Regions from separate parts of the Streptococcus sp. 27098_8_69 genome, predicted to be linked through region 1. Evidence: predicted binding sites of a transcription regulator. Region 1 holds the regulator's gene; each other region holds the start of a gene.
The links. Region 1 encodes Rex, which represses fermentation and respiration genes when NADH is low (regulators of the CRP and FNR family bind a similar motif). Its sites were predicted from a motif close to TTGTGAANTANTTCACAA; they were not measured.

Region 1 (4,458 bases):
CCTAAAGGATGATCTTGAAAACCAAGCACAAAACTTTGAAAAGGTTCAATGTTTAAAAGACATCTTCTTAAATGAAATGGCTGAGACAGACTATTACCTCAATCAAGGAAAAGACCAGCTACCATATGTCCTTAATATTGGATTTCCAGGCCAACGTAATGATCTACTACTTCTTCGTCTAGATCTTGAAGGGATTTCTATTTCAACTGGTTCTGCTTGTACTGCAGGTGTCGTACAGGTTAGTCATGTTCTTCAGGCTTTCTACGGAGAAGACTCTCCTCGCTTACACGAATCCGTTCGCGTCAGCATTTCACCTCAAAATACAGAGCAAGAAATGATCACCCTCGCACAAACTCTAAAAGAAATCATTGGAGGATAACTCAATGGCATTCGAAAAAACTATTAGTCTCAAAAATTGCCGTTACGATTACACACTTAGCCCAACTGTCAAAAAGTTTACTCTAAAAGATAACACTTTTTTTGAAACAAAGGTTGGTAACTATGAACTAACACGTCTTCTTGAAAAAGTTCCTAATAGTGGGGAAGGTTTCCAACTTAAGATTATCATCAACAAAGACTTAACTGGTGCAAAAATCAACATCACTGATAAATTTGGTTTACGTTTGGTTGATATCTTTAAGTCAGAAGAAACTCATATCCACCAAGAGAAATTCTACTTCTTGATGGACAGTCTTGTTGAACGTGGTGTTTTCACTAAAAGTGAAAGATAGAGGGTCACTATGTTTCGATTAACCTATAAGGATGCCTATCAAGTCGATCGCCTTTTAGAATACGAAGATTACGAAGCACTCATGCTGTCACTTTCAGGATGTGTGACTCTTCCAGATACGACCGTCATTACTTCTCTTACCTATAAGGGAGAAGAAATCTATCAAGGTCTTCTGGGAGATCTCTATCGTTTTCTATCTCACTATGATTTTACAAAGATAAACTAAGATTTTCTTAGTTTTTTCTTGTTTTTGTTGATTTTTTCACAATCTTTCTATAAAATAGTATTTAGAAAGGTTGTGATTTTGTGAAAGAAAAACAGTCTGCTATTCCAAAAGCAACAGCAAAGAGACTTTCTCTTTATTATCGTATCTTTAAAAGATTTCATGCAGAAAAGATTGAAAGAGCCAACTCAAAACAAATTGCCGAGGCCATTGGTATTGATTCTGCTACGGTTAGACGAGATTTTTCCTACTTTGGTGAACTCGGTCGCCGTGGATTTGGCTACGATGTCAAAAAACTAATGACGTTTTTTGCTGATCTTCTAAATGATAATTCTATTACAAATGTTATGTTGGTGGGTATTGGTAATATGGGGCACGCTCTCCTTCACTACCGTTTCCACGAACGAAACAAAATGAAAATTATTATGGCTTTTGATTTGGATGATCATCCTGAAGTTGGGACGAAAACTCCCGATGGAATTCCAATTTATGGAATCTCCCAAATCAAGGATAAAATAAAAAATGCAGATGTAAAAACTGCAATCTTAACTGTTCCGAGTGTCAAATCACAAGAAGTAGCTAATCTCCTTGTCGAAGCAGGTATTAAAGGAATTTTAAGCTTTTCACCCGTTCATCTCCAACTACCAAAAGATGTGGTGGCTCAATATGTGGATTTAACTAGTGAATTGCAAACTCTCCTCTATTTCATGAGAAAAGAGGATTAGAAAGCGTAAGCATTTATGAAAAAACCAGTTATTGGGATTACAGGAAACGAAAAAGCTCATCCTGATGATGAGCTAATGATGAGCTATGCTGCAAAGGGCTTTGTTGAAGGAGTCAAGGAAGCTGGGGGAATTCCCATTATCCTACCAATTGGTGATCAAGAAATGGCCAGTTACTACATTGGCTTGATTGATAAACTTATTCTAACTGGTGGACAAAATGTCGATCCAAAGTTCTACGGTGAACCTAAAATGATCGATAGCGATGACTACCACCTTCAGAGAGATATTTTTGAGCTAGCTCTTATAAAAGAAGCTATCAAACTGAATAAACCCATTTTTTCTGTTTGTCGAGGCACCCAGCTCTTTAATGTGGCTATGGGAGGAACTCTTTATCAAGATATTGAAGATCATTGGCAGGATACTTCAGCTGAGTATACAACTCAACGTTTAGTAACTGAGCCTGATACTATTCTTCGAGAAATCTATGGAGAAATCTCTCATATCAACTCTTTCCATCATCAGAGTATTAAAGACCTTGCTCCAAATCTAAAAGTTGTAGCACACGATCCTAAAGATGGTATTATCGAGGCTGTAACAACAACTGATGGTTTCCCTTACCTCGGTGTTCAATGGCATCCGGAATTTCTTTTTGAAAATCGCCCCAAAGATAAAACACTTTTCGACTATGTCGTCAATGAATTGTAAAACCTGTATCATATACAGGTTTTTTAAATCAGATCCGTCTTCTCACGGTAACTAAAATAATCGGAATGTGAGACGATAAGATGGTCCAATAAGACCAAACCCATTAATTCGCAGGCTTCTTTAACAAGTTTCGTAACATGATCATCATTTCTACTCGGCATGACAGCACCAGATGGATGATTATGAACCAGAATCACAGATGTTGCCATATGCTTCAAAGCATAGTGGAGAATTTCCCGTGGTTCCGCAATACTTCTAGTAGCAGAACCGATAAAAATGGTTTGCTGATGAATGATTTGATTTTGAGTATTAAGATAGAGCGCCACCAGGTGCTCTTGTTTTTTATCTCCCAGTTCAGCTTGCATCTTTTTAGCCAGTCTTTGACTACTAAGAATGCTCTCTGCCTCAATGGTTTCTTGTTTATGAATACGACTTCCTAGCTCTATCATAGCTTGCAATTCAATAGCTTTTACTCTACCGATACCTGATAAAGTCTGTAGTTCTTGCAGGGTCATTTTTTTCAAATCAGTTAAGCAACTTAATTGATTCAATACTTTTTGTGCAATTTCAAAAACAGTAGATTGACGAGTTCCTGTTCTGAGTAAAATAGCTAGTAATTCCTGATTACTCAAACTCTCTACTCCTTCAGTCACCAGCCGTTCTCTTGGCAAGAGTGAATCTTCTTGAAATGAAATACTATACATAAAAATCCTCCTCACTTAATTATTCGTGAGAAGGATTTATAATTCGATAAAAACTAGTTATTTTTAGATTTTTTCAAGAGCTAGTCGCAAATCTTCAATCAAATCATCGACATTTTCAAGACCGATTGAAAGACGAATTTGATTTTTAGTTACTCCTGCTCCTTCTAGGTCTGAGTCAGACAACTGAGCATGTGTTGTAGTTGCGGGATGAACTACTAATGATTTAGCATCTGCTACATTGGCTAAGTTTGAAAAGATTTCCAAGTTGTCAATCACCTTACGTGCTTCTGCTTCTCCACCTTTAACATGGAAGGTAAAGATTGAACCAACACCTTTTGGTAAATATTTCTCCGCCAAGGCATGGTAAGGGCTATCAGCTAATTTTGGATAGTTAACTTTTTCAACCTTTGGATGGTTCACAAGGAAATCAACGATTTTTTCAGCATTTTGAACGTGGCGTTCAACACGTAGAGAAAGTGTTTCAAGACCTTGCAAGAGCAAAAATGAGTTAAATGGTGAAAGGGTAGCTCCCATATCGCGAAGCAATTGCACGCGAGCAGCAACGATGAAGGCTGCAGCACCTACATCTCGAGTATAGCTTAAATTATGGTAGCTTGGGTCTTCATTGACAAATTGTGGGAATTTCCCTGAAGCTACCCAGTCAAACTTCCCACTATCAACGATAACACCACCAATAGTTGTACCGTGTCCACCGATAAACTTAGTTGCTGAGTGAACCGCAATGTCAACACCATGAGAAAAGACATTGATAAGATAAGGTGTTGCAAAGGTATTGTCTGCAACCAAAGGAATCTGATGTTTATGAGCAATTTCAGCTATTTTTTCAATATCAGGAATGTTGATGACTGGATTTCCCAAGGTTTCAATCAAGACAAGTTTGGTATTGTCTTTAATCGCTGCTTCTACCTCTTCTAGATTATCGATATCAACAAAAGTTGTGGTGATTCCATAGCGAGGAAGGGTTTCTTTCAAGAGGTTAAAAGTACCACCGTAGATAGTTGAAGCTGCAACAACATGATCACCTGCATGAGCAAGTCCAAGAATAGTATAAGTAAGAGCCGCCATTCCAGAAGCTGTGGCGAGGGCTCCTACACCACCTTCAAGAGCAGCAATACGTTCTTCAAAGGCTGAAGTTGTTGGGTTAGTGATACGAGTATAGATATTACCAGCCTTCTGAAGTGCAAACAGTTCTGCACCTTCTTGTGTATCTTCAAATACAAAGGATGTTGTTTGGTAAATTGGTACAGCACGAGACTTGGTAGTAGCATCTACCACTTGTCCTGCATGCAATTGAAGAGTTTCAAATTTAAATTCACGAGTCATAATCAGACCTCCAAAGATTTCATTAGG
Region 2 (4,458 bases), on a different contig from region 1:
CAGTGTCCCCAGATGTCGCTGTCAAAATGACAATCTTGTTTTCCAGTCCGTGTTTCTTGGCAGCTGTTGTCATAAAGTATGGCAAGATAGACAAGGCCATGTCTTTAAAAGCAATGGTTGAACCATGGAAGAGTTCCAAGTTGTATTGACCATCAAGTTTGACAAGAGGGGCAATGGCTGGTGTATCAAACTTGCTGTCATAGGCATTGGTGATACAGTAATCCAACTCTTCTGCTGTAAAGTCATCCAAGAAGGCAGACAAGACCAACTTAGCCACTTCTTGGTAAGAAGCATCTTTTAATGTGTCAAAATCCAAATCTACCTTTGGATAACTAACCGGAGTAAACAAACCTCCATCTGTTGCCAAACCTTGCAAAATCGCTTGGCTGGCTGTTACGGTATTTTTTGCGTCTCGCGTTGATTGATAAACTAATGTCATAAATCTCTATCCTTTATCTATAGTCTCATCCATTATAACATGATTTTTCAGAAAATTCTTCCTTTATAAGAAAATTATAGAGTCATTTTTTCTTTCAAAGGCTCTAAATAGGTCATTTCTTGCTGACCTCTCATTTCAAGACCTTGCTCTGCTATAGCTAGCAAGTCTTTTGAGAATTGAACAATTCCAGCTGTCTCCTCGTCTGAAAGCTGTTTCTTAGAAAACTCGCGTCTCAAAGATTTGTAGTCACGACCAAATCTCTCAAAGAAAGGTGCTGTTTCTAGATAAGTTTCAAGCTTATCTAAATTAACTAGCAAACCTAGATGAAAGGCTGCTGAAGCAAAGGTTCGGTCTAGGGGTTGCGTACAAACACTACGAAATTCGACCGTTCCTCTAGTCGTCAAGTCTTGATATTGGTAACTACGGTGCGTTTGAAAATCCTTCTCTTGAGGGACAAGCAGAGTTTCTTTTCCATTTAGAGTATAGGCAAAAATTTCATCAGTAGCTAGGTAATCTCTAGCCCGAATCGGAGAAAAATAGTAGGTTTCCCCATCTCGTTCTGCTGTAAAAATCGCAGAGCGGTCTAGATAATCAAAGAAATCATCCTCATCTTTGAAGAGTTTTGCATTGACACCAACATTCTCTGGATAAATCCCATGCATGGAGTCTTCCCAAAAGATATCTCGTGAAATCAAAGTATCCCAATCTGCTCCCGAAAACTCAGAATTGGCAAACAGGTAAGCTTTGGCTGCTTCAATCTGGGTGAAAGCATTGATGACATGTAGGTAGTTAGCAGTCGATACGTCCAACTGAACTTGACTCCCACAGATAAAAGCACCGTATTGTGGAAAGTCATGCAAATCAGCACTCTCTTGGCGACTTCCCATCTGCAGATAAGCCATCAGCATCTGGTAACGCGGATAAGCGACAGGCAGATTATCATTGATATTCCAGTTAGGATGAATCCCCCAACCCTGAATCGCATGATCCTTTTCCCCAAGCTTTTCCTGAATAACCTTCATATAAGCTTGAAATCGTCCTTGGACCTCTTGGATTTTCTGGGCTCTGCCAAAGGCAAACTCCAAGGTCGTGTAGGAAACCTCAAACAAAATCCGGTCTTGACTGATCGGTTCTACAAGTTGAATTGGATTGCCATCCTGGTCTTCCTTTTCAACTTCCAGACCGAGAGCATCCACCAAAAAGCACATCAAATCCTTACTGACTTCAATATCGGTAGCTTGTCCATCTACATGTACGATAGGAAACTCCAACTCAATCCCAATATAGAGATTTGGATTTTCTTTTATATTTTTTAAATAACGGTTTTTCAATAACTGAATAGAAGGGGACATAGATACCTCTCACTCTAAATTCTCTTACTAGAAAGATCAATTGCTTTCTATATTATACCAAAATCCCCTCGAGAAGAAACTCAGAAAATTTGCTGAAAACCTTAAAGAGGCGATATAAAGTCAACTTTTCTAGCGTTTATAGGTATTTACTCGCCAATGCATCAATCTTATTTGTTCAATTTTCACAGTCTTATCAACCGGTTAAGCGATTACATAGTTTTTCACCTCAAAACTATTGTACTATAGTAAATATCGTGATATACTTCACATATAAGTAAATAAGAAGGCGGTTCAAATTCGACTTCACTTGAAAACCTCTCAAGCCAAGCCCCTTTTCCTCTGCACCTCAACGACTAATCAAGGAGGATAGCTATGAAAGCTGTTGTTGTAAATCCAGAAAGCACTGGTGTTGCTATTGAAGAAAAAGTACTCCGTCCGCTCGAAACTGGGGAAGCTCTTGTAGAAGTTGAGTACTGTGGTGTTTGCCACACAGACCTCCACGTTGCCCATGGTGACTTTGGAAAAGTTCCAGGACGTGTTCTCGGTCACGAAGGGATCGGTATCGTAAAAGAAATCGCCCCTGATGTTAAGAGCCTAAAAGTTGGCGACCGTGTCAGCGTTGCTTGGTTCTTTGAAGGCTGTGGTATGTGTGAATACTGTACAACTGGGCGCGAAACTCTTTGCCGCACAGTGAAAAATGCTGGCTACTCAGTTGACGGCGGTATGGCTGAACAATGTATCGTAACTGCAGATTATGCTGTTAAGGTTCCAGAAGGGCTCGATCCAGCCCAAGCTTCTTCTATCACTTGTGCCGGTGTTACTACCTACAAGGCTATAAAAGAAGCAAAAGTTGAACCAGGCCAATGGGTTGTCCTCTATGGTGCTGGAGGCCTTGGTAACTTGGCCGTCCAATACGCTAAAAAAGTATTCAACGCTCACGTTATCGCAGTAGATATTAACAACGATAAACTTGCTCTAGCTAAAGAAGTTGGTGCTGATATCGTGATTAATGGTCTTGAAGTCGAAGATGTTCCAGGCCTTATCAAGGAAAAAACAAACGGTGGCGCTCACTCAGCTGTCGTAACAGCTGTATCAAAAGTTGCCTTCAACCAAGCAGTGGACTCTGTTCGTGCAGGCGGTCGTGTAGTAGCTGTCGGTCTCCCATCTGAAATGATGGACCTTAGCATCGTCAAAACAGTTCTTGACGGTATTCAGGTCATCGGTTCCCTTGTTGGTACACGTAAAGATTTGGAAGAAGCTTTCCAATTTGGTGCTGAAGGTCTCGTTGTTCCAGTTGTTCAAAAACGGCCTGTCGAAGATGCCATTGCTGTCTTTGATGAAATGGCTGCTGGTACCATCCAAGGTCGCATGGTTCTAGACTTTACTCATTAAGATAAATAATAAATAATAAAACGAGGTAGGGACAGTAGACCCCACCTCGTTTTTTAGCAATAAAATTTTGGCATAGCAACTAATCGAACTTAAAGTTCTTTTTTAAATGCTCAATAACACCATTAAAGAAAACGTCATTTTTCTATCCACATTCTTTCAGCATCCAATGGTTGAGTGAAGTAAAAGAGGCTGGAACTAAGTTACCGAGATTTGGTTGGTCCACTTCTGCACTACCACTTTTTATATTAAATTTTTTTACCATTTTATAGACGATTTTATAAAAAGTTGATATATCAATATTTGTAAAAATTGAAATTTGAGATTTTTTTCACTCTTTATTATAATTAGTTGATTTTTTTCTGAAATCGATTTATACTTAAGGAGTCTTAAAGTTTTCTTAAACTACAAGTCAAACATTTTATAAGGAGGAATGACAATAATGAGTATCGGAATCATTATTGCGAGCCACGGTGAATTTGCTGCGGGTATTCATCAGTCAGGATCTATGATCTTTGGTGAACAAGAAAAGGTTCAAGTTGTAACCTTTATGCCAAACGAAGGTCCAGATGATTTATACGCCAAGTTCAACAATGCTGTGGCTGCATTTGACGCAGAAGATGAGGTTCTAGTCTTGGCTGACCTTTGGAGTGGATCTCCATTTAACCAAGCTAGTCGCGTAATGGGAGAAAATCCTGAGCGTAAATTTGCCATCATCACAGGACTTAACTTGCCGATGTTGATCCAAGCCTACACAGAGCGTCTTATGGACGCGAATGCTGGAGTGGATAAAGTCGCTGCGAACATCATTAAAGAAGCCAAAGATGGCATCAAGGCTCTTCCAGAAGAGCTAAATCCAGCTGAGGAAGTTGCAACTGCTGCAGCTGCTCCTGTAGCCCAAGCTGCTATCCCAGAAGGAACAGTTATCGGAGACGGTAAATTGAAAATCAATCTTGCTCGTCTTGACACACGTCTTCTTCACGGGCAAGTCGCAACTGCTTGGACACCAGATTCAAAAGCTAACCGTATCATCGTTGCTTCAGATAACGTAGCTAACGACGACCTTCGTAAAGAATTGATCAAACAAGCGGCTCCTAACGGAGTGAAGGCTAACGTTGTTCCAATCCAAAAATTGATTGAGGTCGCAAAAGACCCTCGTTTTGGTGAGACACACGCCCTCATCTTGTTTGAAACACCTCAAGATGCCCTTCGTGCTATCGAAGGCGGTGTGCCAATCAAGACTCTTAACGTTGGATCAATGGCTCACTCAACTGGTAA
Region 3 (4,458 bases), on a different contig from region 1:
AACCTTCCTCGGTGGATCAGCTGACCTTGCTCATTCAAATATGACTTACATCAAAACTGATGGACTTCAAGATGATGCAAATCGCTTAAATCGTAACATCCAGTTTGGTGTTCGTGAATTTGCAATGGGTACTGTCTTGAACGGAATGGCTCTTCACGGTGGACTTCGAGTTTATGGTGGAACTTTCTTCGTATTCTCAGACTATCTTAAGGCAGCGGTTCGATTGTCAGCTCTACAAGGTCTTCCTGTAACTTATGTCTTCACCCACGATTCAATTGCAGTCGGAGAAGATGGTCCAACTCATGAACCAATTGAGCACTTGGCAGGTCTTCGTGCGATTCCAAACCTCAATGTTTTCCGTCCAGCAGATGCGCGTGAAACTCAAGCAGCTTGGTACCAAGCTGTCAAAAGCGAGAAAACTCCGACTGTTCTTGTCTTGACTCGTCAAAACTTGACTGTTGAAGAAGGAACAGACTTTGACAAGGTTGCAAAAGGAGCTTATGTTGTATATGAAAATGCAGCAGACTTTGACACTATCTTGATTGCAACAGGTTCAGAAGTGAACTTAGCAGTAGCAGCCGCTAAAGAATTGGCAAGTCAAGGTGGGAAAGTTCGCGTAGTCAGCATGCCATCTACAGATGTATTTGATGCACAAGATGCAGCCTACAAAGAAGAGATTCTACCAAATGCAGTTCGTCGCCGTGTAGCAGTTGAAATGGGAGCAACTCAAAACTGGTATAAATACGTTGGTCTTGATGGAGCAGTTCTTGGTATTGATACCTTTGGAGCATCTGCCCCAGCACCAAAAGTTTTAGCAGAATATGGATTTACAGTTGAAAACTTAGTAGAACTTGTAAACAACTTGAAATAAGAAAAATCAGGGCATTTGCTCTGGTTTTTTATTGACCTAAAATCAAGGTGCAATCTTGTAAAAACAAGTGAAATTTGATATAGTAGTTTTATCTGAATTACAAAGGAGAAAAAATAATGGGTGGGAATTTAACATTCTTGATTATGCTTGTTTTGATGTTTGGCTTGATGTTTTTCATGCAACGTTCTCAAAAAAAACAAGCTGAAAAACGTATGGAGAGCCTCAACAAACTTCAAAAAGGCTACGAAGTCATCACTATCGGTGGTCTCTACGGTACAGTTGACGAAGTTGATACTGAAAACAAAACGATTGTACTTGATGTAGACGGAGTATACTTGACTTTCGAATTAGGTGCAATTAGAACAGTTTTGCCAGTCAAAGAAGCTGTCACACCTGAAGGTGCAGTTATCGAAGAAGGCAGTGCTATTGAAGAATAAAACGGGGTTAATCTTATACCCCTTTTTCTATGAAGATGAGGGACAATGATGAAAAAAGTTGTTTTTGTTTGCCTTGGTAATATTTGTCGCAGTCCTATGGCGGAATTTGTGATGAAATCCTTGACCGATAAGTATGAGGTTCAAAGCCGAGCGACTTCTTCCTGGGAACATGGTAATCCGATCCACAAAGGGACACAAGAAATCTTTCGAAGCCATGGCGTTCCTTATGATACTTCGAAAACTTCCCAACAAATTTCTAAAAATGACTTTGAGTATTTTGACTATATCATTGGGATGGATGAGTCTAACCTTGCTGACTTATATCAGATGTGCCCACAAGATCAACAAGATAAGATCCAAGCGTTTGCATCTGAAAGCGTTCCAGACCCATGGTATACAGGTGATTTTGAAGAAACTTATGACCGAGTTTTAACTGGTTGCCAGGCTTGGTTAGGTCGCTTAGAAAATGAGAGTGAAAATGGAAAATATAAAGAAACTCTATGAAAAATACAGTGTCTATTTGACACGTCCTCGACTAGAAATTGCGACAGTAATCGTCATTGTTGTCTGCGCAGGTCTCGTATTTCTGACAAATCTTCCAAAACAGGGCGTTCTTAAGCTTGATAACGATGCTATTATTTATGACGGGAGCCTAGTTCGTGGTAAGATGAATGGTCAGGGCACTGTTACCTTCTCAAACGGTGATACCTATACTGGAGAATTTAGCAATGGTGCCTTCAATGGTAAAGGTACCTACCAAGCTAAAGCAGGTTGGGTATATGAGGGAGACTTTGTAAATGGCCAAGCTGAAGGAAAAGGAAAACTGACTACCGAACAAGAAGTAGTCTATGAAGGGGACTTCAAACAAGGTTTATTTCAACAAGCACAATAACCTCCTCCTAGAAGGAGGTATTCTTCCAGAATAACAGAAAGCGCTTACACGGAAATAAAAACGGCTTACAAGACTGTTTTACAACTAAGTTTGTGAAAAATAAAACTTTCATGGAATAATTCACAAACTTTAAGTGAAAAAGTGCATGTGTGGGTATGTTTGAAATTGTTTTCACAAACAAATAAAAAAAGTTTGTGAAATACTCATGAAACTGTTTACAAATGTTTAAAAAAGAGTTATAATAGACTTGTGAAAAAATTAACAAAGGATAAAATCCTTAAAGGCTATGGAGGATAATATGGCTGATAAAAAAACAGTAACACCTGAGGAAAAACAACTTGCTGCTGAAAAGCATGTCGATGGTCTCGTGAAAAAAGCCTTGGTTGCGCTTGATGAGATGCGCAAGTTGAACCAAGAGCAAGTTGACTATATCGTGGCAAAAGCTTCGGTTGCAGCACTTGATGCACACGGAATTCTTGCACAACATGCAGTTGAAGAAACTGGACGTGGGGTATTCGAAGATAAGGCAACAAAAAACCTTTTTGCCTGTGAGCACGTAGTAAACAATATGCGTGGCGTTAAAACAGTTGGAGTTATTGAAGAGGACCCAATTACAGGTTTGACTAAAATTGCAGAACCTGTAGGTGTAATCTGCGGTGTCACTCCAACAACAAACCCAACTTCAACAGCTATCTTCAAATCATTGATTGCTTTGAAAACACGTAACCCAATCGTTTTCGCTTTCCACCCATCAGCACAAGAATCATCAGCACACGCAGCACAAATTGTTCGTGACGCAGCGATTGCAGCTGGTGCTCCTGAAAACTGTGTTCAATGGATTACAGAACCATCAATGGAAGCAACTGGAGCACTTATGAACCACGAAGGTGTTGCGACTATCCTCGCAACTGGTGGTAATGCCATGGTTAAAGCTGCTTACTCATGTGGTAAGCCAGCACTTGGGGTAGGTGCCGGGAATGTTCCTGCTTATGTAGAAAAATCTGCCGACCTCCGTCAAGCTGCTCACGACATCGTTATGTCTAAATCATTTGATAATGGTATGGTCTGTGCGTCAGAACAAGCAGTTATCATTGATAAAGAAGTTTATGATGAATTTGTTGAAGAATTCAAGTCATATCACACTTATTTCGTAAACAAAAAAGAAAAAGCTCTTCTCGAAGAATTCTGCTTCGGTGTGAAAGCTAACAGCAAAAACTGTGCTGGTGCTAAACTAAATGCAAACATCGTTGGTAAACCAGCTGCATGGATTGCTGAGCAAGCTGGATTCTCTGTTCCAGAAGGAACAAACATCTTGGCTGCAGAATGTGCAGAAGTAGGACCAAAAGAACCATTAACTCGTGAAAAATTGTCACCAGTTATCGCTGTCCTAAAAGCCGAAGATACAGAAGATGGTCTTAAAAAAGCTCGCCAAATGGTTGAGTTCAATGGACTTGGTCACTCAGCAGCTATCCATACAAAAGACGAAGAGCTTGCTAAACGTTTTGGTACAGAAATCAAAGCTATGCGGATTATCTGGAACTCTCCATCTACTTTCGGTGGTATCGGTGACGTTTACAATGCCTTCATCCCATCATTGACACTTGGATGTGGTTCATACGGACGCAACTCAGTTGGTGATAACGTGAGCGCGATCAACCTTCTAAACATCAAGAAAGTAGGGAAACGTAGAAATAATATGCAATGGTTTAAAGTTCCTTCAAAAATTTACTTCGAACGCAATTCTATCCAATACCTTCAAACATGTGAAGATATTGAACGCGTTATGATTGTTACAGACAAATCTATCGAAAAACTCGGTTTCGTTCAACGCATTATCGACCAATTGAACAAACGTAGCAACCGTGTAACTGTCCAAGTCTTCTCAGACGTTGAACCAGATCCAGATATCACAACTGTAGAACGTGGAACTGAAGTGATGCGAAAATTTGAACCAGACACAATCATCGCACTTGGTGGTGGTTCTCCAATGGATGCGGCTAAAGTAATGTGGCTCTTCTACGAACAACCACAAATCGACTTCCGTGACTTGGTTCAAAAATTCATGGATATCCGTAAACGTGCCTTCCGCTTCCCATCACTTGGTAAGAAAGCGAAATACATTGGTATTCCAACAACTTCAGGTACAGGTTCAGAAGTAACACCATTTGCCGTTATCTCTGATAAGAAAAACAACCGCAAATACCCATTGGCTGACTACTCATTGACACCGACTATTGCCATTGTTGACCCTGCTTTGG
Region 4 (4,458 bases), on a different contig from region 1:
AGCTAAGTCCGATAGCTTCATTGAGCTGTAATTGTAGCATTTCTTCTTGCTTAATCTCGACCGGATCTTCAATGGACATGACCTGTTGTCCCTTAAACAATGACTTGGCTAATTCATGCATCAAAGTAGTTTTGCCACTTCCTACGGGGCCTGCAAAAAGATAAAGCCCGCGTTGCCTAAAGCCCTTTTCCAGTTCTATAAGGTCCTGAAACCAGAAGCGCAACTCTTGTTCTTGATCATGCAAAAGGCGAATAACTAGACTCTCATGGCCACGATAATCTCCCACCGTCGATAAACGTAATGAAGAAACCTTGTCTCCATGCTGATAATCACAGGAACCAAGCTGACTACGGCGTTTTTCTCCAACGTTCATCCCCGCAATAAACTTAAAATGACTAATGACAGCCCCCAACTTTTCAAAGTCATAGGTGTTAATCAAATGTCTCTCATCTCCAACTCGCATATGTAGCTCATAAATCTTTTCTTTAGGAACAAAATAGATGTCCTGAGCTCCCTGTTTTTTGGCCAGTGTAATCAATTCTTGTGCAAGTGTTTGTACCATATCTTCCTCCTCATTCTTATTATTCGAAGAAAATATAAAAAAAGAAGAAACAACTTCATTAAAAAGTTGTTTCTTCTTTTTTTATGCGACAAGTACGGTGGATTTCTAAACCAGTCTGCTTTTCGTAACCAGGTCTAAATTTTTCATCAGGAATGACTTGACCATCTTCCAACAAAGCCAAGGAATGATATTGCTGAAGAAATTCATCGCATTCTTCACACCAGCGTTTATCTTCAGGATCCCAAAAAATAGTCATCAAATCTCCTCTACTTTTGTAAAGGGGAATTTCCTTTTCTAACTCAAACCAACAAGACTTATAATATTTCAAGGCGTCATAATAGTTATCAAATTTTTTGCTCGCAATGACGTCGTCTTCCCAGCCTTCTATAAACCACCACGGTTCAAAATCTCCGTACATTTTTATAACTCGATACATAGTTTAACTTCCTTTGTACCGTATATTATAGCGAAATTTTGAGAACAATGAAAGAATTTTGCTCATTTTCACGAATTATATAACATTTTCAAAAATCCAGCTATTTAAAAACGAATAACTAGATTTAAAAACAAGATTAACCTTCTGAAATATCGTTTTCAATAATCACTTTAATCGCATGATGATCGGCGGCCTTACTAAATACTTCATAGGCCTTTTCTATTTCACTAAGTTTGAAATAATGAGTTACCAATTTTTCAGGTTCAATTTTATGACTTTCTAAGGCTTTCAAAAGCTGAGGAGTTGTATTGGTAGAAACCAATCCAGTAGTAACATTAATGTTACGAATCCAAAGAGTGTCCAAATCAAACTGAACTGGTTTACCATGCACACCACAGTTGGCTACTGTTCCGTCTACACCGATAATCTTTTGACAGAGATCAAACGTTGCAGGAATTCCTACCGCCTCAATAGCGACATCTACACCTCGACCATCTGTCAAATCATAAATTTCTTGAATTGCTTTTTCAGGGTCTGAAGAATTAATCTTATGAGTAGCACCGAAAGAAACTGCAGTATCCAAGCGATTATCGTCTAGGTCCACCATAATCAATTTAGCTGGAGAATAGAATTGTGCCGTCAAGAGAGCTGCCAATCCAACTGGCCCTGAACCAACGATAGCTACACTACAACCAGGCTCAACTTTCCCTTTTAAGACACCAATTTCATAGCCAGTTGGCAAGATATCAGATAACATAACCAAAGCTTCATCAGACAAATCAGCTGGAGTATGATAAAGAGTATTATCAGCATGAGGCACACGAAGATATTCTGCTTGCATACCGTCAATCAAATGTCCAAAAATCCATCCACCTTCGTCTTCACAGTGGGCATAGATTCCTTTTTTACAATAGTAACACTTGCCACATGCACAAACGCAAGAAATCAAAACCTTATCACCTTTTTTGAAGTTTGAAACTCCTGCTCCAACTTCCTCTACAATACCAATTCCTTCATGTCCTAGGATTGTTCCACTCTTACAAGCGGGAACATCCCCTTTAATAATATGAAGGTCAGTACCACAAATAGTAGTCTTAACGATACGCACAATAGCATCTGTTGGCTTGCGAATAACTGGTTTGTCTACATCAACAAATGACGCAAGGCCTGGTTTAACGTAAGTATAAGCTTTCATAAGCAATCCTCCGCTTTTTTATTTGTGTTATTTATATCATAATTGTAAGCCTTTCCAATACAAAAATCAAGTAATTTGTGAAAGAAATAACAAATTTATTTTAAAAAAGAAGAAACGAAAATCGTTTCTACTTTTTAGATTATGCTTGATAACGTTTTTCACCATCTAGATAAGTTGCTACTAATTCCAAATCTTTATCTAACACGATAAAGTCTGCATCGTAGCCTTCACGAATTTGTCCACAGACGTCATCGATATGAACTGATTTAGCTGGGTTCAGACTAGCCATCATGACTGCTTCATGAGGATTTGCAATTCCCCACTCAACAACATTTTTCAAACCATCTTTAAGTTTGAGAATGGAACCTGCCAAGTTACCTGTAGATTTAAGACGAGCAGTCCCATTTGCAACTACAACTGGAAATTCACCTAACATATAATCGCCATCTTGCAAACCACCTGCTGTCATACAGTCAGTGATAAGGGCAATATTTTCAGTTCCTTTTTGTTTAAGAAGAATTTCGCAAGCCTTAGGATCCACGTGATGACCATCACAAATCAATTCTGCATAAGTGTGTGGTAACTCATACATCGCACCAACCATACCAAGTTCGCGGTGTGTTAAACCACGCATTCCATTATAGGCATGAACCCAAACACTAGCCCCGGCATCAACAGCTTTTTTAGCTTCATCAAATGTAGCATTAGAGTGACCAAGAGCAACAGTTACACCTTCACCAGTAATAGTACGTACAAAGTCCTCAACCCCATCACGTTCAGGTGCAAGAGCAATTTTATTAAGAAGACCATTAGCAGCCTTCTGCCATGCACGAAACTCATCCATACGAGGATCTTTCATGTAAGCAGGGTTTTGAGCTCCTTTAAATTCCTCAGTAAAATATGGCCCTTCAAAATAGATACCACGAATCTTAGCACCAGATGCTTCTTGATAGCGTGCACCAATGTTTTCAGTAACAGCCAGCAATTGTTCGTATGATGAAGTTAGTGTAGTTGGTAGGAAACTAGTAACACCTGTGCTAAGAAGACCTTCACTCATCGTATGAAGAGTTCCTTCAATATTATTATCCATGACATCCACACCACCAAAACCGTGAATGTGTGTATCAACGAGACCAGGTGCGATGCTATAACCAGAATAATCTAAAATTTCAGCATCCCCAGAAATCTCTTCAACATGCTTACCAAACTTGCCATCAATAAGTTCCAAATAACCTCCACGACGAATACCATGTGGATAGAAAAATTGATCAGCTTTAATATACTTAGGCATAATGATAACCTCCTTAAGAAATAATCTACTATTTATTATGTCAATTACATTATAAACCTTTCAAAACGATTTGTAAATGGTATAGACCTTTTTTAGTGAAATTTTAATAAATTATTCAACAAAAAAGACAAGGTCCGAAAACCTTGTCGTTATTACTATACCGGCGGCCGGGGTCGAACCGGCACGTCCTTGCGGACACTGGATTTTGAGTCCAGCGCGTCTGCCAATTCCGCCACGCCGGCAAATAGTAACTGGGGTAGCTGGATTCGAACCAACGCATGAGGGAGTCAAAGTCCCTTGCCTTACCGCTTGGCTATACCCCAATAATATAAAATAGGCGAGTGATGGGGATCGAACCCACGCATGCCAGAGCCACAATCTGGTGTGTTAACCACTTCACCACACCCGCCATAATTTTAAAACACGGGCAGTAGGAATTGAACCCACACTGAAGGTTTTGGAGACCTTAGTTCTACCTTTAAACTATGCCCGTAGTTAAGGTTATGGAAGGGGAGGGATTCGAACCCCCGAACCCGAAGGAGCGGATTTACAGTCCGCCGCGTTTAGCCTCTTCGCTACCCTTCCAAAATATTTAAATGGCGCGAGACGGAATCGAACCGCCGACACATGGAGCTTCAATCCATTGCTCTACCAACTGAGCTACCGAGCCTTATTGCGGGAGCAGGATTTGAACCTACGACCTTCGGGTTATGAGCCCGACGAGCTACCGAGCTGCTCCATCCCGCGTTAATAATAAAGGAGGATGTGGGATTCGAACCCACGCACGCTTTTACACGCCTGACGGTTTTCAAGACCGTTCCCTTCAGCCGGACTTGGGTAATCCTCCAATAAATAGTCCGTACGGGATTCGAACCCGTGTTACCGCCGTGAAAAGGCGGTGTCTTAACCCCTTGACCAACGGACCATATTTCAATGGGCACGAGTGGACTCGAACCACCGACCTCACGCTTATC

Region 2: the regulator Rex is predicted to act here: its motif matches at 2,044-2,061, upstream of adhP (alcohol dehydrogenase AdhP).
Region 3: the regulator Rex is predicted to act here: its motif matches at 2,448-2,465, upstream of adhE (bifunctional acetaldehyde-CoA/alcohol dehydrogenase).
Region 4: the regulator Rex is predicted to act here: its motif matches at 2,269-2,286, upstream of O3658_RS06680 (zinc-dependent alcohol dehydrogenase family protein).

What each region holds. Positions count from the first base shown of each region.
Region 1 is NZ_JAPVZO010000001.1:103,291-107,748, forward strand. It holds gene O3658_RS00545 (cysteine desulfurase family protein) at 1-379, shown strand, start outside; gene O3658_RS00550 (DUF1831 domain-containing protein) at 384-731, shown strand; gene O3658_RS00555 (DUF4649 family protein) at 741-956, shown strand; gene O3658_RS00560 (redox-sensing transcriptional repressor Rex) at 1,037-1,678, shown strand; gene O3658_RS00565 (gamma-glutamyl-gamma-aminobutyrate hydrolase family protein) at 1,694-2,383, shown strand; gene radC (DNA repair protein RadC) at 2,407-3,087, opposite strand; gene O3658_RS00575 (O-acetylhomoserine aminocarboxypropyltransferase/cysteine synthase family protein) at 3,151-4,431, opposite strand.
Region 2 is NZ_JAPVZO010000006.1:33,310-37,767, reverse strand. It holds gene thrC (threonine synthase) at 1-439, opposite strand, end outside; gene O3658_RS03310 (gamma-glutamylcysteine synthetase) at 514-1,791, opposite strand; gene adhP (alcohol dehydrogenase AdhP) at 2,164-3,183, shown strand; gene O3658_RS03300 (PTS sugar transporter subunit IIB) at 3,623-4,458, shown strand, end outside.
Region 3 is NZ_JAPVZO010000012.1:55,210-59,667, forward strand. It holds gene tkt (transketolase) at 1-871, shown strand, start outside; gene yajC (preprotein translocase subunit YajC) at 988-1,308, shown strand; gene O3658_RS05865 (low molecular weight protein-tyrosine-phosphatase) at 1,357-1,812, shown strand; gene O3658_RS05870 (MORN repeat-containing protein) at 1,787-2,200, shown strand; gene adhE (bifunctional acetaldehyde-CoA/alcohol dehydrogenase) at 2,499-4,458, shown strand, end outside.
Region 4 is NZ_JAPVZO010000016.1:146-4,603, reverse strand. It holds gene comGA (competence type IV pilus ATPase ComGA) at 1-562, opposite strand, end outside; gene O3658_RS06685 (DUF1033 family protein) at 621-998, opposite strand; gene O3658_RS06680 (zinc-dependent alcohol dehydrogenase family protein) at 1,135-2,193, opposite strand; gene nagA (N-acetylglucosamine-6-phosphate deacetylase) at 2,333-3,484, opposite strand; tRNA gene O3658_RS06670 (tRNA-Leu) at 3,643-3,726, opposite strand; tRNA gene O3658_RS06665 (tRNA-Gln) at 3,736-3,807, opposite strand; tRNA gene O3658_RS06660 (tRNA-His) at 3,821-3,893, opposite strand; tRNA gene O3658_RS06655 (tRNA-Trp) at 3,907-3,977, opposite strand; tRNA gene O3658_RS06650 (tRNA-Tyr) at 3,989-4,069, opposite strand; tRNA gene O3658_RS06645 (tRNA-Phe) at 4,082-4,154, opposite strand; tRNA gene O3658_RS06640 (tRNA-Met) at 4,158-4,231, opposite strand; tRNA gene O3658_RS06635 (tRNA-Ser) at 4,242-4,331, opposite strand; tRNA gene O3658_RS06630 (tRNA-Glu) at 4,338-4,409, opposite strand; tRNA gene O3658_RS06625 (tRNA-Ile) at 4,419-4,458, opposite strand, start outside.